DNA from 2 places in the Comamonas sp. Tr-654 genome. Region 1 is predicted to be linked to the other one. Evidence: predicted binding sites of a transcription regulator. Region 1 holds the regulator's gene; the other holds the start of a gene.

Region 1 (4,760 bases):
ACTTCATCTACCTGACGGGGCTGCTCATCATCAGCGCGCTGGGGCTGTTTCTGTTTACCGCAGTGGCCGGGCGTCTGTGGTGCGGCTTTTCCTGTCCGCAGACAGTCTATACCGAGATCTTCATGTGGATCGAGAGCAAGGTCGAGGGAGACCGCAGCGCCCGCATGCGCATCGACAAGCATGGCTGGACCTTCGAGAAAATCTGGAAGAAATCGCTTAAACAGTTCCTCTGGATTGTTCTGTCCCTGTGGACCGGATTCACCTTTGTCGGCTACTTCGTGCCCATCCGTGAACTGGGTGTGGAGTTGATGGCCTTCCAGGGCAGCTGGCAGATTTTCTGGGTGCTGTTCTACGGCTTTGCCACATATGGCAATGCTGGCTATATGCGCGAGCAGGTCTGCAAGTACATGTGCCCCTATGCACGTTTCCAGAGCGCCATGTTCGACAAGGACACCATGATCGTCAGCTACGACGTGCAGCGCGGTGAAGCACGCGGCCCGCGCAGAAAAGACGTGGACTACAAGGCGCAGGGTCTGGGTGACTGCATAGACTGCAAGCTTTGCGTTCAGGTCTGCCCCGTAGGCATCGACATCCGCAAGGGGTTGCAGTACGAGTGCATTGGCTGCGGTCTGTGCATCGATGCCTGCAACTCCGTGATGGACAAGATGGAGTACCCGCGCGGCCTGATACGCCTGACCACGCAGAACGCCGTGGCCAAGCTCTGGAAACAGGCGCAGGTGATCCGGCGCATCTTCCGCCCGCGCGTGCTGATCTACTCGACCGTGCTGCTGGCGCTGAGCGCAGCCATGATCGCCAGCCTGGTTCTGCGCGAGCCACTCAAGGTCGACGTGATTCGCGACCGCGCCGCGCTGTCGCGCATCGTGGCTGGCGGCAAGCTCGAAAACGTCTATCGCCTGCAGATCATGAATGCGACCGAGTCCGAGCAGCGCTATCGCATCAGCGCCACGGGGCTGGATCAGCTGGAGGTCGTATCCGAGCAGGAAGTCTCGGTAGGTCCGGCCGAGACACGCGGCATTGCGGTGCGCCTGCAGATTCCCTACGGCTCAGCCGTTTCCGGCTCGCACCCTGTGCATTTCAATGTGGATGCGCTGACGGCTGGAGCCGGACGTATCTCCGAAAAATCCGTGTTCCTGGTGCCACGCTAGGGCATCGCGAATCAGCAACAATTGATGCCGCTCGATTGCAGGTTTGCAATGGGGCGGCCAGATTTCTGAAAAGAGGTTTCACCATGTCGGCAGCACAAGCCAAGGCCCCGCAAAAGGCCAAGATCATCCACCCCGAGGACGGCAAGCCCTGGTGGAAGTTTGCCCATGTCTGGCTCGTCATCGCCGGTCCCGCTGTGGTGGTGGTCGCGGGCATCGTGACCGCCTATATCGCCATGAGCAAGCCGGATCCTGTGATCGACCCCGACTACTACCGTCACGGCATTGAAATCAACCAGCGCCTCACCGAGAGCGAAAAAAGCCTGGCGCCGGCAGTGACGGGGCGCAACCATGCCGCGACGCCGGCCAAGGACCATCCGCTGGATCGCTGACCGCGATTTCAACGCATTCCCGAGGCCGCTTTCGCGGCCTTTTTTACGCCCCTGGTTGCAGACTTTTCTGGAGCCTGGCCGGTCGCGGCGGCACTCGGTGTCTTGGTCGATTGCAGAGTAGGGCGCTCGCTTGCCGTACAGCCGGCGCCGCATGAGCGCATGTTCTGGCCTTCGCTGCAGCGTTCAAGGACCGGTAAAAGCTGGGGCCGGGTGGTATTCAATAACAGGAGCGCATAGCGCTTAATCAAAGGCTATTTCAGATAGATATAGACCTTAAATCGATGCACATAAAGCGCTGGAAGCTCTTTAAGTAAGAGCGGTCCAGGGTTTCCTATCTGAGTGCATGCCCTTGGTATGACGAGGAAAGTCATGGCAATTGTGCAAAATGGGTTCAAACCCACAGGCCAAGGAGAATCGCGATGGATGCTCGACGCTGGATGTGGATTGTCTGGCCGGCTTTTCTGGCGGCGGCAATCATGGAAATGGTGGTATTTGCCTTTGTGGACCCGCTGGACATGCACTGGCTGGGTTCGCCTCTGGAATGGTCGCGCAATGGCATTTACACCCTGGCCTTTTTTGCCTTCTGGGCGGTCACCGTGTTCAGCGGACTGATGACCGCCATGCTGGGCCGTTCGGCCAGCGATCTGAATCAGGGCATAGTCTCGGAGCCCCTGGTCGAGTAAAGCGCTGCGCACAGGACCGCAGTTTCGAGGCCGGTGGCGGCTTCGGATGGCGGGGCTGGGCGCTCGCTGTGCCGGCGGCCTCGGTAGCGGAAACTCCTGGCAGGCATTCGCCGTCATAAAAAAAGCCCGCTGTCTGCGGGCTTTGTCTTGAAGGCTGCTGTCGAACTCAGTCCTGGCATTGCTGGCTGTTGACGATGCGCCTGAGCGCCTCGGTATCCAGAATGCGTAGATGGCGCTGTCGGACTTCGATGATGCCTTCCTCGGCGAACTTGGAGAAGGTGCGGCTCACGGTCTCCAGCTTGAGGCCCAGATAGCTGCCGATTTCTTCACGCGTCATGCGCAGCACCAGCTCCGACTTCGAAAAGCCGCGTGCAGACAGACGCTGCACCAGGTTCAGCACAAAGGCTGCGAGACGTTCTTCGGCGCGCATGCTGCCCAGCAGCAGCATTACGCCATGCTCACGCACGATTTCGCGGCTCATGACCTTGTGCACATGATTTTGCAGTGCTGTGACTTCGCGCGAGAGCTGCTCGAGCTTGTCGAAAGGCATGATGCAGACTTCGGCATCTTCCAGCGCCACGGCATCGCAGGTGTGATGGTCGTTGACGATTCCGTCCAGACCGATGATCTCGCCGGCCATCTGAAAGCCAGTGACCTGGTCGCGACCGTCTTCGGTGGCCACGCTGGTCTTGAAGAAGCCGGTGCGAATGGCGTACAGCGAGGTGAACTCCTCGCCGTTGCGAAACAGCAGCCCGCCCCGTTTGACCTTGCGGCGTGTGGCCACAATTTCGTCAATGCGCTCCATTTGTTCATCGTCCAGGCCCATGGGCATGCACAGTTCACGCAGATTGCAGTTGGAGCAGGATGCTTTGATGGTCTGAAGATTCATGGGCTTTTCAGCAACGGCACAGACAGACTTGGAATGGAGAGTCGCGCCGGTCATTGACCTCGTAGTTAGTGATGAGTTGGATCAAATTGTCGCAGTACTTGCCTTACGCTCTCTTGATATTCATCAAGGACAGTTGGATTGCCTTGGGGCACATTGTTTGTATTCATTCAAAAACATGTGCTTCTGCCCATTATGGGCATGATTTCCAGGATCTGGTTTTCTTTGAAATCTGCTCAATGTGGAGTGTGGGCGCACCCTAACTTTCAGTTATGACCGCAGTCACGCCCGAGTTGCTGAGCCGCTTTGATATTCCCGGCCCGCGCTACACATCATTTCCAACAGCCGACCGTTTTGTTGAGGCTTTTGGTGCAGACGACTATATCCTGGCATTGAAACAGCGCAAGACGCATTCGGGCTCACGTGCCTTGCCCTTGTCCGTTTATGTGCATGTGCCGTTTTGTGAGTCGCTTTGCTATTACTGCGCCTGCAACAAGATAGTGACCAAGCATCATGAGAAGGCTGCCGAGTATCTGGATTATCTGGGCCGTGAACTGGCCATGCATACCGAGCATTGTGGCAAAGGCCAGCTGGTAAGCCAGCTGCATCTTGGAGGCGGCACGCCGACCTTCTTCAGCGATGCCGAACTGCAGCAGCTGATGGTCCTGATGCGTGAGCATTTCAAGCTCGATCCGGCTGGCGAATATTCCATCGAAGTCGATCCGCGTACCGTGAGCAACGAGAGGCTGAAGACACTCAAGGACATGGGCTTCAATCGCCTGAGCTTTGGCGTGCAGGATTTTGACCCCGCAGTGCAGAAAGCGGTGCACCGGGAGCAGCCCGCCGAGCAAGTCTTTGAACTGGTGGCCGAGGCCCGCCGGCTGGGCTTTGTCTCCATCAATGTGGACCTGATCTACGGTCTGCCCAAGCAGACATCCGAGTCTTTTGCGCGAACGCTGGCCCAGGTCAATGAGCTGCGTCCCGACCGCATTGCACTGTATGCCTATGCGCATCTGCCCGAGCGCTTCAAGCCGCAAAGGCGTATTGCATCGGCTGACTTGCCCATGGGACAGGAGAAGCTGAACATGCTCTCCGGCGCAATCGATGCCTTCATGAATGGCGGCTATGTCTATGTGGGCATGGATCACTTTGCGTTGCCCGACGACTCTCTGGCCATCGCCAAGCGTCAGGGGCGCCTGCATCGCAACTTCCAGGGCTACAGCACCCAGCCCGATTGCGACCTGATTGCGCTGGGCGTATCGGCCATCGGCAAGGTGGGCGCCACCTACAGCCAGAACGTCAAGACCCTGGAAGAGTATTACGACGCCATTGATGGCGGCATGCTGCCCGTGCAGCGCGGATTGGCGCTCTCGCGTGACGATCTGGTGCGCAGGGCCATCATCATGGCCATCATGTGTCAGGGCTCCGTCCTGTACGAGCCGATGGAGCAGGCCTGGCTGATCAATTTCCGCGAGTACTTTGCTCGGGAGTTGGCAGCACTTGCGGAAATGCAGCGCAATGGCCTGGTTCAGCTATCCGACGAGGGCTTCAAGGTCACGGGCCTGGGCTGGTTTTTTGTGCGCGGAGTAGCCATGCTGTTTGATCGATATTTGCAGGCCGACCGAAACCGCGCGCG
Region 2 (4,760 bases), on a different contig from region 1:
GCAGGCGCTGGAATGGGCCGAGGCCGGTCTGCGCCGTTCGGCCCAGCGTCATGCCGCCCTGGCCTCATCCGCGTCCACGCAATGGGCACCGCGCGTCGATCCGCAGGCGCCGCTGCAGCAGCTCATTGAAGCCTATGACGTGCATGTGGGCACGCCCGAGGAGGTGATCGCCTCGCTCAAAGCCGACACGGCGCTGGCGCAAGCCAGCGACATCGTGTTCCAGGTCCACTCAATCGACCCACCACATCAGGCCATTCTGCGCTCCATCGAGCTGACGGTAGCCGTCGTGGCGCCGGCTCTGGGCTGGCGCCGCAGCGGGGCCCTCGCCGGCGCTTCCCAACCCCCAGTCCGGACCGAACTGCTTCAAGCCGCATGACCATGAGCAATACCGCACAGACCCGCTTTCCCGAAGATGTGATCGACCATCTCGCCGATATCGCTGCCGGCAGCACGCTGGATCAGGTGCGCCGCCACCGCAGCGAGGCTCGCACACAGGCCCAGCAAAGCTTTGCCGCGCTGTTCACCCCCGCCGAGCCCGTTGCAGGAACCGTCCCCCTGCGCGAGCGCCTGACGCTGGCAGCCTTCACGGCAGGCCTGCACGGCGAGCCACGCAGCACGGCCTTCTACACACGCGCCCTGGCGGCCGAGGATGCCGATCTGGCCGATGCCGTGAGCTCGGAAGTGGTGCGCGGGCGCGCTGCCAGCCTGCAGGCCGGCAGCGGCCCGCACGGCCCCTACGGGATCTATCCGGCCGGCCCCTTGAGCCGCGAGGACCAGAGCGGCCCCAGCTACGCCGTGGACCCGGCGCATGCGGCTTTGCTGGGCCCGCGCCTGAGCGCCGCGTTGGCCCATGCCCATCTGCTGGCCTACCACCCACGCGATGCGAGTGCGCAGACCTTGCTGGCGCTACAGCAGGCTGGCTGGAGCGAGACCGATATCGTCATCCTGTCCCAGCTCGCCTCTTTCCTGTCCTTCCAGATCCGCCTCGTGGCGGGGCTGCGCGTGCTTGGCGTACGAGCTGCAGTCACCACGGAATCTTCCACCCTCGCCCTGCAAGCCCAGCCATGACCACCACGCACAACACCTCCCCCCAGGTCTTCACCCAGAAGCAGCTCGACTGGCAACCATGGATAGCTCCGCTGGAGGAGAGCGAGCTGAGCGAGCGCCACCATGCGGGGCTGGTGGATGCGGCGCGCGCGCGTTCACCCTATTTCCGGCTGCTGGCGCGCGACCCCGACACGCTCGGAGCACGCACGCGCACCGACAAGGACATCTTCTACAACCCAGACGCAGGCCTGCCGCGCGCCGAGCGTGAACTGGCAGCAGCAGCAACCTCACGCACCAACGGCTGCATCTACTGCGCTTCGGTACATGCACGCTTTGCCTCGCATTTCTCGCAACGCGCAGCCGATGTGCAGCGCCTGCTCGATGAAGGCCCGGGCAGCGATCTGGGTCCGCGCTGGAACGCCATCGTCGCCGCCGCCGTGGCCTTGACGCAGACGCCGCCCGCGCTGGAGTCCAGTCATATCGATGCGCTGCGCGCCGCCGGGCTCGACGATACTGCCATCTCCGATGCGATTCACGGCACGGCCTTCTTCAACTGGGCCAACCGGCTCATGCTGTCGCTGGGCGAGCCTCTGGATATGGCCACCTGAGGCCGTAGGTCACCACAGCCCCAGCAGCTTCCACCAGGCAGCGCCGACGACAGCGAAGATCAGTAGTTCCAGCACGCACATGACAGCACCTACGCGCCACCAGACACCCAAAGTCACATAGCCGCTGCCGAAGATGATGGGCGATGTTCCGGTCGCGTAGTGCGTCAACGTCATCATGATGGCCGAACCGGCCGTCATCATCAGCATGAAGGGCACGACGTAGTCGGCTGGGATCAGTTGCGCACCCACGGTCAGAAAGGCCAGCATCATGGCGCTGATATGGGCGGTGGTGCTGGCAAACAGATAGTGCGAGAAGACGAAGACGCCCACCAGAATGGCGGCCACAGGCAGCCAGTCCAGGCCGCTGGCGACGATGGCATTCTTCAGGCCTTCGGCAAACCAGGCGACCACCCCTAGCTTGTTGAGCTGCTCGGCCAGCATCACCAGGGCACCGAACCAGATCAGGGTGTCCCAGGCACTTTTTTCGGACAGCACGTCATCCCAGTCGATGGTCCCAGTGATGATCAAGGCGAACAAACCGAGAAAAGCCACCACGGTCGGGTCCAGCATGAAGGCCGGACCGAACAGCATCTGCGGCACATTCGCCCACAGCAGCAGCATCATGCCGAAAGTCCCGAGCATCACCCGCTCCTTGCCCGACAGCGGGCCCATGCGGGCCATCTCGGCACGAGCATACTCCACGGCATTGGGCGTCGCCTTGAGCTCGGGAGGCGACAGCAGATAGACCGCCAGCGGCATCAACAGCAGACACAGCAGGCCTGGCAGCAGCATGTACAGCGCCCAACTTGTCCAGCTCAGATGCAGAGACTGGCCCGTGGCCTTGGCCACCAGGTCCACCACCAGGGGATTGGGCGCCGTTGCGGTCAGGAACATGGCCGAGGTGATCGGGTTGGAGTGGTAGTTGACTAGTGCCAGATAGGTCCCGACTTTGCCTTGCGTTCCCTTGGCCGGGTCCGACTCGAAGGCATTGGCAATGGACTTCATGATCGGATGCACGATGCCGCCGCCGCGCGCCGTGTTGCTGGGGGTGAACGGGGCCAGTACCAGCTCACAGATCGCAAGTCCGTAACCTATGCCTATGGTGCGCTTGCCCATCAGCGCAATGAACAGCAGGCCGATGCGGTTGCCGAGCCCTGTCTTCTTGAGGCCACGCGAGATCAGAACCGCCACCACGATCAGCCAGATCAGGGGGTTCGCAAAGCTGCTCAGCGCATCCGTGATCGCACCCTTGGAGGAACTGGAGGTCACCTGGGACAGCGACACGATGACAATCGCCATCAGAGCCATCACGCCAATGGGCATGACCTTGAGAATGATCGCCACGATGGTCGTCAGAAAGATGGCCACCAGCTGCCATGCCTTGGTATCCAGCCCAGCTGGCACCGGCGTCAGCAGCAGACCGACCAGCACCAGGGTGGCAATCAATGCAGGCACCAGCCGAAACGGCACGGCCGCTTTGAGGTAGCGGAACATCGAGACGATTTTCTCGAACATACAAGTCCTTTTCTTTACCTGCAGCGCATCGCGACACCATACCTCAGCTCGGAGAAATCCAGGAGACACGGACGGGCATTGGTGCTCGGGTCGCAGACTGGCATCATGATGCAGTGCCGCACGGCCTCGTCCCCAGGCCGACGTTCACCTTGCCGGCATTTGATCAGCATCAAGACTTGTGGAGGCAAAACCGACGGCCAGGCCCCTGGTATGCCAGCATCCGGGTCTGGGACAGATGTCCATGGATTGAGCAGGAGAGCCACCCTACATGCCAGCGAACCGATTCTTGCCCGATGAATGGGAAAACCGCCTTGAGGAAATAGACCTGGAGATCCTGCATCAGGCCGCTATCTGCAAGATCCGGCTGCTTGAGCCCGGTGCCGTGGAGCGTGTGCTGGCCAACGATGTCGGCATCTGCGGGGCCATGCATGAGACGGCATTCCGGACCTTGCGCGGTCTGCTCTATCTGCACTACACCGAGGTGCTGCATATCAGCGAGGTGCTCAGTCCGGAAATCGCCCAGGTGATCGCCGACCGCGTACGCGAGCATCTGCGCCGTCGCTCAGGCACGCAGTCAGGGGTATGACGAGTTAAGGCGGGTGCAGCCTTCTGGCCCATGGAGAAAATGGACAAAAAAAAGGTCACGACAATGTCGTGACCTTTTTTAATTTGGTTGCGCGAGAAGGATTTGAACCTCCGACCTTTGGGTTATGAGCCCAACGAGCTACCAGACTGCTCCATCGCGCGGTATTTCCAAATTATAGCAGGCTTTGCAGCCTGCTCGGGCTTATTCAGCTGCTGCAGCGGCTTCTTCAGCGCGCTCAACCAGTTCCACATAGGCCATGGGAGCGTTGTCGCCCACGCGGAAGCCCATCTTCAGGATACGTGTGTAGCCGCCGGGACGCTGAGCGTTGCGGGGACCCAGCACGTTGAACAGCTTGGTCACGCTGTCGCGGTCGCGCAGACGGTCAAAAGCCAGACGGCGGTTAGCCACGGTGTCAACCTTGGCCAGAGTGATCATGGGCTCGATGACGCGACGCAGTTCCTTGGCCTTGGGGACCGTGGTCTTGATAGCTTCGTGCTCGATCAGCGAGTTCATCATGTTCTGCAGCATTGCCTTGCGGTGTGCAGAAGTGCGGTTCAGTTTGCGGAGGCCGTTGCCGTGACGCATGGTGCTTTTCCTTTGCTCCCCGTTTTTATCCGGAGATCTTTTTTAAATTAAATCAGGCAGCCGTATCAGGTACTGCCCGAGGCACTTGGACTTTGCCAAAACCGATCGATTTCAGCAAAGTCCTCTATTGTAGCGATTAACGCTTTTCCAGGCCAGCTGGTGGCCAGTTCTCGAGCTTCATGCCCAGCGTCAGACCGCGGGAAGCCAGAACTTCCTTGATCTCGTTGAGCGACTTACGACCCAGGTTGGGAGTCTTGAGCAGCTCGTTTTCGGTACGCTGGATGAGGTCACCGATGTAGTAGATGTTCTCTGCCTTGAGGCAGTTGGCAGAACGCACGGTGAGCTCGAGCTCGTCCACGGGACGCAGCAGGATGGGATCGAACGAGGTCGCAGCACCGCGGCCACCGGCAGGAGCGTCG

The links. The regulator FNR, encoded in region 1, switches genes on or off when oxygen is low (the NO sensors DNR and NnrR bind a similar motif). The targets are predictions, from matches to a motif close to TTGATNNNNATCAA.
Region 2: a site for FNR is predicted at 3,330-3,343, ahead of F3J24_RS06350 (DASS family sodium-coupled anion symporter). Genes of this name have one in related genera too.

The regions. Positions count from the first base shown of each region.
Region 1 is NZ_VWWQ01000007.1:200,478-205,237, reverse strand. Features, by position in the region: gene ccoG (cytochrome c oxidase accessory protein CcoG) at 1-1,166, shown strand, start outside; gene F3J24_RS20795 (FixH family protein) at 1,250-1,555, shown strand; gene F3J24_RS20790 (hypothetical protein) at 1,975-2,238, shown strand; gene fnr (fumarate/nitrate reduction transcriptional regulator Fnr) at 2,405-3,127, opposite strand; gene hemN (oxygen-independent coproporphyrinogen III oxidase) at 3,397-4,760, shown strand, end outside.
Region 2 is NZ_VWWQ01000002.1:136,856-141,615, reverse strand. Features, by position in the region: gene F3J24_RS06365 (putative FMN-dependent luciferase-like monooxygenase) at 1-376, shown strand, start outside; gene F3J24_RS06360 (CMD domain protein) at 373-1,068, shown strand; gene F3J24_RS06355 (alkylhydroperoxidase domain protein) at 1,065-1,655, shown strand; gene F3J24_RS06350 (DASS family sodium-coupled anion symporter) at 1,665-3,170, opposite strand; gene F3J24_RS06345 (hypothetical protein) at 3,439-3,756, shown strand; tRNA gene F3J24_RS06340 (tRNA-Met) at 3,841-3,917, opposite strand; gene rplQ (50S ribosomal protein L17) at 3,958-4,341, opposite strand; gene rpoA (DNA-directed RNA polymerase subunit alpha) at 4,478-4,760, opposite strand, start outside.